DNA from 3 places in the Herbaspirillum sp. 1173 genome. Region 1 is predicted to be linked to each of the others. Evidence: predicted binding sites of a transcription regulator. Region 1 holds the regulator's gene; each other region holds the start of a gene.
The links. Region 1 encodes sigma-54, which starts transcription at its own class of promoters, with help from an activator protein. Its sites were predicted from a motif close to TGGCANGNAANCTGCTTT; they were not measured.

Region 1 (3,251 bases):
AATCGAAGGCCGCCTCAACAACCTGCTGCACGAACTGCAGATCGAGAAGCTGCGCGAAAGCCAGGCGCTGTCGCTCTCGGGCGGTGAACGCCGGCGCGTCGAGATCGCCCGCGCACTGGCCACCGATCCGCGCTTCGTGCTGCTGGATGAACCGTTCGCCGGTATCGACCCGATTGCCGTGATCGAGATCCAGCGCATCGTGCGCTTCCTGAAGGAACGCGGCATCGGCGTGCTGATCACCGACCACAACGTGCGCGAAACGCTGGGCATCTGTGATCGCGCCTACATCATCAACCAGGGCACGGTGCTGGCCAGCGGCAATCCGGAAGAGATCATCGCCAACGAGTCGGTGCGCCGCGTGTATCTGGGCGAGCATTTCCGCATGTAAGCGGTGCAGTCGGCTTGCCCGATACGCTTGAAGAAATACAGAGTGCACATCACGTAATACGCAACAAGCAATACGCAATACGCAACGACCGGCAGAGCAACCAGCGGGCCACGCCGCTTTCAGAAAGACAGATGAAACAGTCGCTCCAGTTACGTACCTCGCAGCACCTCGCATTGACGCCGCAACTGCAGCAGTCGATCAGACTGTTGCAACTGTCGACGCTGGAACTGCACCAGGAACTGGAACAGATCCTCTCCGATAATCCCCTGCTGGAACGCCTCGACGACGCGCTCGACAATTCGGTACGTCTGCTGGCCGATGGCGCGGTCTCCAGTTCGCCCTCCAGCGGCGTTGCCGAAACCAGTCACGAAGGCAGCGGCGAAGCGGCCCCGGCCGCCAGCGATGGCGATTCCAGCTTCGACTACCAGGACAACGCGCCGGAAGCCGGTGTCACGGGGGATGCCGACTGGAGCTTCGACGACGTCGCGCGCAGCGGCAAGTCGCCAGACGATGATGATGCCCGCCCGCAACTCGAAGCGCACGAACTGACCCTGCGCGAACACCTGCTGGAACAGATCCGCGTGACCGCACGCACCCTGCGTGATCGTGCGCTGCTGGAACTGCTCACCGATGCGCTGGACGAGAGCGGCTATCTGGAAGAGCCGCTCGAAGACATCCTCGCACGCCTGCCCGAAGAGCTGGGCATCGACATGGAAGAGCTGTCGATTTCGCTCAAGCTGCTGCAGAGCCTGGACCCGGCGGGTGTCGGTGCGCGCAGTGCCGGCGAATGCCTGGCCCTGCAGATCCGCCGCCTGCCCAAGATTCCCTTCGTGACGCGCAAGCTGGCCTTGAGGATCGTGGAGGATTACCTGCCGCTGTTTGCACAACGCGATTTCAACAAGATCAAGAAGGCACTGGATTGCGATGACGAAGACCTGCGCGAAGCGCAGGCGGTGATCCGCCAGTGCCGTCCGCATCCGGGTGCGGAATTCGCGCGTGATGCCTCGGACTATGTGGTGCCGGACGTGATTGTCAAGCAGACAAAGAACGGCTGGCAGGTCATGCTCAACCATGAGGTCATGCCCAAGCTGCGCGTCAATGCGATGTATGCCAGTGCATTGAAGCAAGCCAAGGGAGAAGGTTCGCTGTCGTCGCAGTTGCAGGAAGCCAAGTGGCTCATCAAGAACATGCGGCAACGTTTCGATACAATTTTGCGCGTCGCGCAGGCTATTGTGGAACGTCAAAGAAACTTCTTTTCACATGGGGCAGTGGCCATGCGCCCCCTTGTGCTGCGTGAAATTGCTGATACACTGGGTCTACACGAGAGCACCATCTCTCGCGTGACGACTCAGAAATACATGCTCACTCCGCATGGAATGTTTGAGTTGAAATACTTCTTCGGTAGCCATGTCGCGACTGAAACCGGAGGTGAAGCATCCTCCACCGCGATACGGGCGCTGATCAAACAGTTGATAGGAGCCGAGAACCCGCAGACCCCATTATCCGATAGCAAGATTGCGGATATGCTGGCAGAACAAGGCATGGTGGTCGCGCGACGCACAGTCGCCAAATACCGCGAAGTGTTGAAGATTCCGCCGGTCAATCTCCGCAAGTCCCTCTGAGTTTTTCCTCAGTTTTTCTGCAGTACCGTTGCTGTGTTCAGGCAAGCATCCGACTGATGCCCGCGCCATCCGACACGAAGACCGTGCCCGTGGTACAGCTGCAGCAGGATCGATTGCACGAACCTCCAGTGACTTCACGATAGGAGTCTTGTATGAATCTGACCATCAGTGGACACCACCTCGAACTGACCCCCGCCATCCGGGAATACGTGCAAAGCAAGCTCTCGCGTATCAAGCGCCATTTCGACAACGTGATCGACGTCAGCGTGATCCTGAGCGTAGATAAACTCACAGAAAAGGAAAAGCGCCAAAAAGCGGAAATCAACGTCCACATCAAGGGGAAGGATCTACATGCGGAAAGCATCGCACACGACCTCTACGCTGCCATTGACACGCTGATCGACAAGCTCGATCGCCAGGTCATCAAGCACAAGGACAAGTTGCAGGAGCATCACTCCATGGCCAAGCGCCTGCCGGACGAAACGCCGGAGGATGCGGTGGCCGGAGCGGCATAAGCCAGGACACCCTCGGCAAGCCACCTCGCAGCCGCAAGGCTGCTGAGAAAGCCAGCCGAATTTCATGAGGAAGGGGCGCGCAAGCGCCCTTTTTCATTTGCGGCCGCCGAACTGGCCAAGCCTGTGGAAAAGATATAAATCATTGCGTAAAGCAACTTTTCCACCGCCGCTGCTGACGATGATGCAAGGGACGGCTTGAATGTCTTCACGGCACCCTCATCTTCAACACAAGAATTTGCATACGATATAAATTATTTCCTCGATGCAATTTTTTGCCCGTTCAGACAGGCCACCAGCATGCAGGCGATTTCAACGCGCCCGCCGGCTTTTCCCTATAATGTCGGGCAATCCCATTTTTAAAGGCACAGCCATGAGCGACGTCCAATCCTGGATCAAAGAAACCGTGACCCAAAACCCCGTGGTGCTGTTCATGAAGGGCACTGCACAGTTCCCCCAATGCGGCTTTTCCGGCAAGGCCATCCAGCTGCTGAAGGCCAGCGGTGCCGAGAACATCGTCACCGTCAACGTGCTGGAAAGCCCGGACGTGCGCCAGGGCATCAAGGAATACTCGAACTGGCCGACCATTCCCCAGCTGTACGTGAAGGGCGAATTCGTCGGCGGCTCCGACATCATGACCGAGATGTACGAGTCCGGCGAACTGCAGACCCTGATCAAGGGCTGAGTTTTACTTGCCTGACTGACTCATGAGCAGTTCTTCCAGCCAGC
Region 2 (3,251 bases), on a different contig from region 1:
TATCGACCGTAAACCACCCTCCCCTCGGCTCAACGCAGTCCGAGACGTCTGGCCAGCCGGTTCAGGTTGGCCCGGTCCACCCCCAGCTCCCGCGCCGTCGCGGCAAGGTTGCCGCCATGGCGTTCGAGACACTCACTGACCAGCTTGCGCTCGAAGCGCTCGACGGCTGCACGCAGGCCTTCGCCCGGCTGCGCGGGTTCAGCTTGTGCGCTGGCCACAGTGTCAGGCGAGTCAAGCGGGCGGGCGGAATGCCCCAACTCCAGCGCCGCCGCATCCAGCGTCAGGATGGCGGGTCGTTTTGGCTGCGATGCCAGGGCGCGCAGGGCGCTGCGCCCGATCAGGTGTTCCAGTTCGCGGATGTTGCCGGGCCAGGCGTAGTCCAGCAGTGCGCGCTGGGCATCGGCTGCCAGGCGCAGACTGGACAAGCCCAGCCGCGCCCGGTTCTGCTCCAGGAAATATCCGGCCAGCAGCAGCACATCGCGCCCGCGCTCGCGCAGCGGCGGCACGCGGATCGGGAACACCGACAAACGGTGATAGAAATCCGCGCGGAAATGGCCGCGCTTCACTTCCTCGGCCAGGTCCCGGTTGGTGGCAGCGATCAGGCGCACGTCCACGCGGTGCTCGCGATCTGAACCGACCCGCTGCAGCTGCCCGCTCTGCAGCACCCGCAGCAGCTTGGCCTGCACCGCCAGCGGCAGCTCCCCGACCTCATCCAGAAACAGCGTACCGCCATCGGCCATCTCGAACTTGCCGCGACGGTCTGCAACCGCTCCCGAGAAAGCCCCGCGCACGTGGCCGAACAATTCACTTTCGACCAGCGTATCGGGCAAGGCTGCGCAGTTCAGGCTGATCATGGGCTTGTGCGCACGGGGCGAGGCTGCATGCAGGGCGTGGGCCACCAGTTCCTTGCCGGTGCCGGTTTCGCCGGTGACCAGCACCGTCATGTCGCTGGGGGCGGCCATGCGGATCTCGTCCAGCAGTTGTTGCTGCGCCGGACTCTGGCCGATCAGTTCGCGCTTGCCCTGGCTCTCCTCCAGCCCCAGCCGATAGGCTTCGGCGCGCTGGCGTGCCTGTTCGCCAGCGGCGGCCAGGTCGTCGATGCGTTCGGCCACATGAACGGTGGCAGCCGCCAGCGCCGCAAAAGCCTGCAGCGAGGCCATGTCGACGCCATCGAAGCGCCCTGCACCCAACGCATCCAGCGTGACCAAGCCCCACGGGCGGCCATTGACCGAGAGCGCACAGCCCATGCAATCGTGCACTTCCAGCGCGCCGGAATGGGCGTCATTCAAGCCATCGACCAGACCGTCATAGGGATCGGGCAGGCTTGAATCGGCAGGAAAGCGTGTCGGCCCGAGATTGGCCAGCAGCACGCCGAAGCGCGGATGGTCGGCGATGCGGAAACGGCGGCCCAAGGTATCGCTGGAAAGTCCGTCGATGGCCAGCGGCACCAGCAGCTCGCCCTCCAGTCGCAGCAAGGCTGCAGCATCGCAGGGGAACAGCGTGCGCAAGGTCTGCAGCAGGCGGCGATAGCGCTCGCGGTCATCGATCTGGCGCGACAGGTCGGCTACCAGCGGGAGCAAGGCGTCGAGCAGGACTTTTGAGGTCATATTGACTCCCAAAGGAAGAATGATTGGTCATTATGACACAGGTCATAAATACACCAAGCGCTCGCAAGTTCCTGATTTTATTGGTATTCGAAAGTGGCACGCCTTTTGTAATAGCAAGAGGGTCCCGGACATTCCGGCACTTCCTCCACCGCTTCCAACAGAAAGGTCCCGCATGCTTACCGATGCCCAACTCGCCATCGTCAAATCCACCGTCCCCCTGCTCGAATCGGGCGGCGAGGCGCTGACCACGCACTTCTACAAGATGCTCATGCGCGACTACCCGCAGGTTCATCCCCTCTTCAATCGCGCCCACCAGGCCAGCGGCGACCAGCCGCGTGCGCTGGCCAATGGCGTACTGATGTACGCGCGGCATATCGATCGCCTGGAAGAAATGGGCCCGCTGGCCGCGCAGATCATCAACAAGCACGTCGCCGTACAGGTGCAGCCCGAGCACTACCCGATGGTCGGCGACTGCCTGCTGCGTGCCATCCGTGAAGTGCTGGGCGCGGAGATCGCCACCGATGCCGTCATCGATGCCTGGGCGGCCGCCTATGGCCAGCTGGCCGACATCCTCATCGGCGCCGAACGCCAGCAATATGACGCCAAGGCCGCCGCACCAGGCGGCTGGCGCGGTGCGCGCAATTTCGTGGTCACGCGCAAGGTGGCCGAGAGCGAGGAGATCACCTCCTTCTACTTCATGCCCCAGGATGGCGGCGCGCTGCTGGACTTTGAGCCGGGCCAGTACATCGGCCTGCGCATGGTGGTGGACGGACTGGAACAGCGCCGCCAGTATTCGCTGTCGGCCCCGCTGCGCCAGCAGGGGCAGCCGCTGCAATACCGCATCAGCGTCAAGCGTGAAGCCGAGGGCAAGGTCTCGCGCCATCTGCACGACGAGATCCATGTGGGCGCGGTGGTGGAACTGTTCCCGCCGGCCGGCGACTTCACGCTCACGGCCAGTGACAAGCCGCTGGTGCTCATCAGCGGCGGCGTGGGCATTACGCCGATGATGACCATGCTGGCAGCGGCGCTGCCGACCGGTCGCCCGGTACATTTCATCCATGCGGCGCGCCATGGCGGCGTGCATGCTTTCCGCCGTCAGGTGGAAGAACTGGCGGCGCAACACCCGCAACTGCAGGCGCATTTCTGCTATGAACGGGCGCGCGCAGGCGATCCGGCCCCCTACGCCACCGGCTTCATCGATGCGGCTCTGCTGCAGCAATGGCTACCGCAAACACGGGACGTGGACGCCTACTTCGTCGGCCCCAAGCCGTTCATGAAAGCCATCAAGCGTGCGCTGGGCGCGCTGGGAGTACCGGCGGCTCAGAGCCGATATGAATTCTTCGGTCCGGCTGCCGCGCTGGAGTGATCCTGTCTGGCCGAAAGGCGCGCTGAAGGGGCGATGGCGGGCGATCCGCCATCGCCCTTTTGTTCCGTCTGAGCGCCATGCTGCAGCAGCGTGAAGCTCTTTGCAAAATTTACCTGCCTCGCGCTGGCAATCCCTGAAAGATTGATCTTCGACAAGTTTTCCGCGCTGCAGCAAATGCTATCCTGAGGACTCCCCTCCTCCTCCGAAAGACCGCCATGAGCGAAAAGCTGAGCGCCGAGCGCCACACTCCCGATGAACTGACTCAGGAACTGGAAGCA
Region 3 (3,251 bases), on a different contig from region 1:
TCGGCAGGTTCACTGCCGACTTCACGCCGAAGGCGCTTTCGCACAGCAGCTGCGCGCCGCGATCGGTGGCATTGGGCGTGCCAGTGGTCATGACCATATGCTTGACGCCATCGAGCAGCACCGCCGCGCGCGCCACCTCGCCCAATTGCTCGGGGGTCTTGCGCAGGATGGTGCGGCCGGCCGCCAGCGACTGGCCGATGGCGCAGAACTGGCAGGACTTGCGGCGGCTCTCGTAACGGATGCAGCTCTGCAGGATGGTGGTGGCCAGCACATCGGCGCCATGCAGCGTGGCGATCTTGCCGTAGGGGATGCCATCGAAGGTCTGCATCTTGTAGAAGCGCGGCTGATGCGGGAAGGACACCACGCCCACCTCGACGCCATCGCGCAGGATGCGGGCAGCGCCATCGGCACCCGGCTGCGTGGCCACGTAGGGCGAGGACCAGGCCCCGGCGGTATGCACCGGGATCATCACGGTGTGGCCATCGACGGTCACCGCCTTGTGATCCGACGGCCCTGCCCCGCCCCGGCGGCTCTGCGCGCCGGCAGCGGGATCGTCAAGACGCAGTCCCAGGGACTGCAGTTCCGAGATCAGCTCCACGGCCGCCTTGCGGCTCGGGCGCTGGGGATGCAACTGGATGACGGCTGTCTGCATGAGGGAACCTCGCGGAAGGATGAGTGACGGGAGCAGGCTGTTCGGCCGGGAACAGCGAGGACATGGGAGACGTGCGGCGATCATCGATCACCAGGTGCAGCAGTTCCGGGCGCGCATAGTGGCCCACCGAATCCATCATGCGCTTGCGCTTGGTGACCAGCTCCATGTCGAGGTCGGCCACCAGGATGCCTTCGCCGCTGCGCAGGGGCTCGGCCAGCAGCTTGCCTTCGGGCGACACGATGGCGGTACAGCAGCCACCGCGCAGCGCCTTCTGCGCCTGGGGATCGGGCTCGATGGCGGCGATCTGTTCATCGCTGAGCCAGCCGGTGGCATTGATGACGAAGCAGCCCGATTCGAGGGCGTGATGGCGGATGGTCACCTCCATCTGGTCGGCAAAGATCTGCCCCACCATGGAGCCGGGGAATTGCGCGCAGTGAATTTCCTCGTGCTGCGCCATCAGGCTGTAGCGCGCCAGCGGGTTGTAGTGTTCCCAGCAGGCCAGTGCACCGAGACGGCCGACGGCGGTCGGCACCACCTTCAGGCCGCTGGCATCGCCCTGGCCCCAGATCATGCGTTCGTGATAGGTCGGCGTGATCTTGCGGCGCTTCAGCACCAGCGTGCCATCGGCATCGAAGACCAGCTGCGCGTTGTAGAGCGTGCCGTGGTCGCGTTCATTGACGCCCAGTACCACCACCGTCCCGTGTTGGCGAGCGGCGGCGGATACGGCCTGGGTCACGGGACCGGGCACCGTCACGGCGCGCTCGTAGAGCAGCAGGTGTTCCGGCCCCGAAGCGAAGGGCGGCCGCACGAACGAGAAATACGGATAGTAGGGAACGAAGGTCTCCGGGAAGACCACCAGTTGCGCACCTTGGGCCGCAGCATCGGCGATGGCCTGGCACACCTTGGCCACGGTGCCGTGTTCGCTGTCTAGGTCGGGCGCGATCTGCACCGCCGCCGCCCGTACCGTTCTCTTGTGCATGCTCATGGGCCGCCCTTCCGCTTACAGGGTCCAGGTGTCGAGAATGAAGGCGTTGTCGCGACGATGCAGCAGCACCAGGTCCAGCACGTCCAGCGGATTGATGGGACGGATGCCCGGGATCAGCGAGGGCTCGCCATGGCCGTACAAAGCCTGCAGCGCGAAGCGGCAGGCGTAGACCTTGCCGCCCTCTTCCATGAACTTGACGATCTGCTTGTTGAAGTTCTGGTGACCGGGAAAAGCCTCATCCCCCAGGGTCGGGAAACCGCGCTGCACGCCCAGGGTCACGCCGGGGCCATAGAGCAGGATCGAGGTCTCGAAACCCTTGCGCTTCAGGCGCGTGGCCTGCAACAGATTGACGAAACCGATCGAGCCTTCGAATGCCACGGTGTGGAAGGTCACCAGCGCTTTTTCGCCCGGCTGGGCTTTGACGTCTTCGAACACCTTCTCTTCATAATCCACCAGGAAATCGCCGGGGGCGTGGGCTGCTTTGGTGACTGCGGGCATGGTGATACTCCTCTCGATTGCTGTGGGTCGGCACTTGGGGAAGTGGTCCGGCGACCTCGCCGCGACGCTGGCATTGAATGCATCAGGCGTGCCATCGGCACCCCGTCAATGCAGGAATTGACTGCATAAAAATCCCGTCAATCTCTCCACGCGAAGGCGCAGGCCAGCATCGGTGCGGCTTGGCGAATCATGATCGGCGAGGTGTTTTTTGACCCTGGCGAAGCAATCCATTCAATCGCTCCATACAATTCGCCAACACCGCGCAAACCCGCTTGCACTCTGGCGCGGCGAGATGTGTTGAGTTGGTGCGCAAGGGTGCGCGACGTGATGCACGACGGTGCAATTGGCGACAACCGCGGCGGCGATTGGATGGAATGCAACTTGCATTCAATGAGATGTTTCGATGCAGTCAATATTGAACGCCGGCAATCAAGGAAGGCACCATGTCCAAGCACAGCAGCGTGTGGGTTCCCAAGTTGAAGAAGGGCGGCGGCCCGCTCTATCTGGCCATCGCCAATGCGATTGCCGAGGATGTCGCCACCGGCCACCTGCAACCCGAACAGCGTCTGCCGCCGCAGCGCAAGCTGGCCGAGTTGCTGGACCTGGACTTCACCACCGTGGCCCGCGCCTATACGGAAGCGCATCGGCGCGGCCTGGTGGATTCGGTAGTGGGACGCGGCACCTTCGTCTGCGGCAAGCGGCGGCCGCGCATTCCGCGCGTGACCGAAGGCCGGCCCAACGTCGACATGTCGATGAACATGCCGCCCGAGCCGGAGTCGCCGGAGCTGATGGAGTTGATGCAGGCGGGCTGGAACAAGGTCAACGGGCGCCTGCGTGATCTGCTGCGCTATCAGGATTTCGGCGGCTCGACTGAGGATCGTGAGGCCGGCGCGCTCTGGCTGCGCCGGCGCGCGCTGGTGGTGGAACCGGAACGGGTGCTGGTGACGCCGGGCGCACAATGTGCGCTGCTGGCCATCCTGACCATGCTGGTCGGACCGGGCGGCGTGCTCTGTTGCGAGGACGTGACCTATCCCGGCCTGCGGGCGCTGGCCGGACATCTCAACATCAAGCTGGTCGGCTTGCCGATGGACAACGAGGGCATCGATGCCGTGGCCT

Region 2: hmpA (NO-inducible flavohemoprotein) is a predicted target of sigma-54. The motif match lies at 1,702-1,719, and genes of this name have one in related genera.
Region 3: J2X56_RS15340 (MSMEG_0572/Sll0783 family nitrogen starvation response protein) is a predicted target of sigma-54. The motif match lies at 2,212-2,229, and genes of this name have one in related genera.

What each region holds. Positions count from the first base shown of each region.
Region 1 is NZ_JAVDSP010000010.1:109,308-112,558, forward strand. Features, by position in the region: gene lptB (LPS export ABC transporter ATP-binding protein) at 1-388, shown strand, start outside; gene J2X56_RS23610 (RNA polymerase factor sigma-54) at 520-2,010, shown strand; gene hpf (ribosome hibernation-promoting factor, HPF/YfiA family) at 2,163-2,525, shown strand; gene J2X56_RS23620 (hypothetical protein) at 2,588-2,734, opposite strand; gene grxD (Grx4 family monothiol glutaredoxin) at 2,896-3,207, shown strand; gene J2X56_RS23630 (UbiX family flavin prenyltransferase) at 3,230-3,251, shown strand, end outside.
Region 2 is NZ_JAVDSP010000001.1:912,539-915,789, forward strand. Features, by position in the region: gene norR (nitric oxide reductase transcriptional regulator NorR) at 30-1,607, opposite strand; gene hmpA (NO-inducible flavohemoprotein) at 1,780-2,973, shown strand; gene J2X56_RS04135 (hypothetical protein) at 3,189-3,251, shown strand, end outside.
Region 3 is NZ_JAVDSP010000004.1:141,384-144,634, reverse strand. Features, by position in the region: gene J2X56_RS15350 (MSMEG_0568 family radical SAM protein) at 1-598, opposite strand, end outside; gene J2X56_RS15345 (Nit6803 family nitrilase) at 555-1,637, opposite strand; gene J2X56_RS15340 (MSMEG_0572/Sll0783 family nitrogen starvation response protein) at 1,653-2,135, opposite strand; gene J2X56_RS15335 (PLP-dependent aminotransferase family protein) at 2,579-3,251, shown strand, end outside.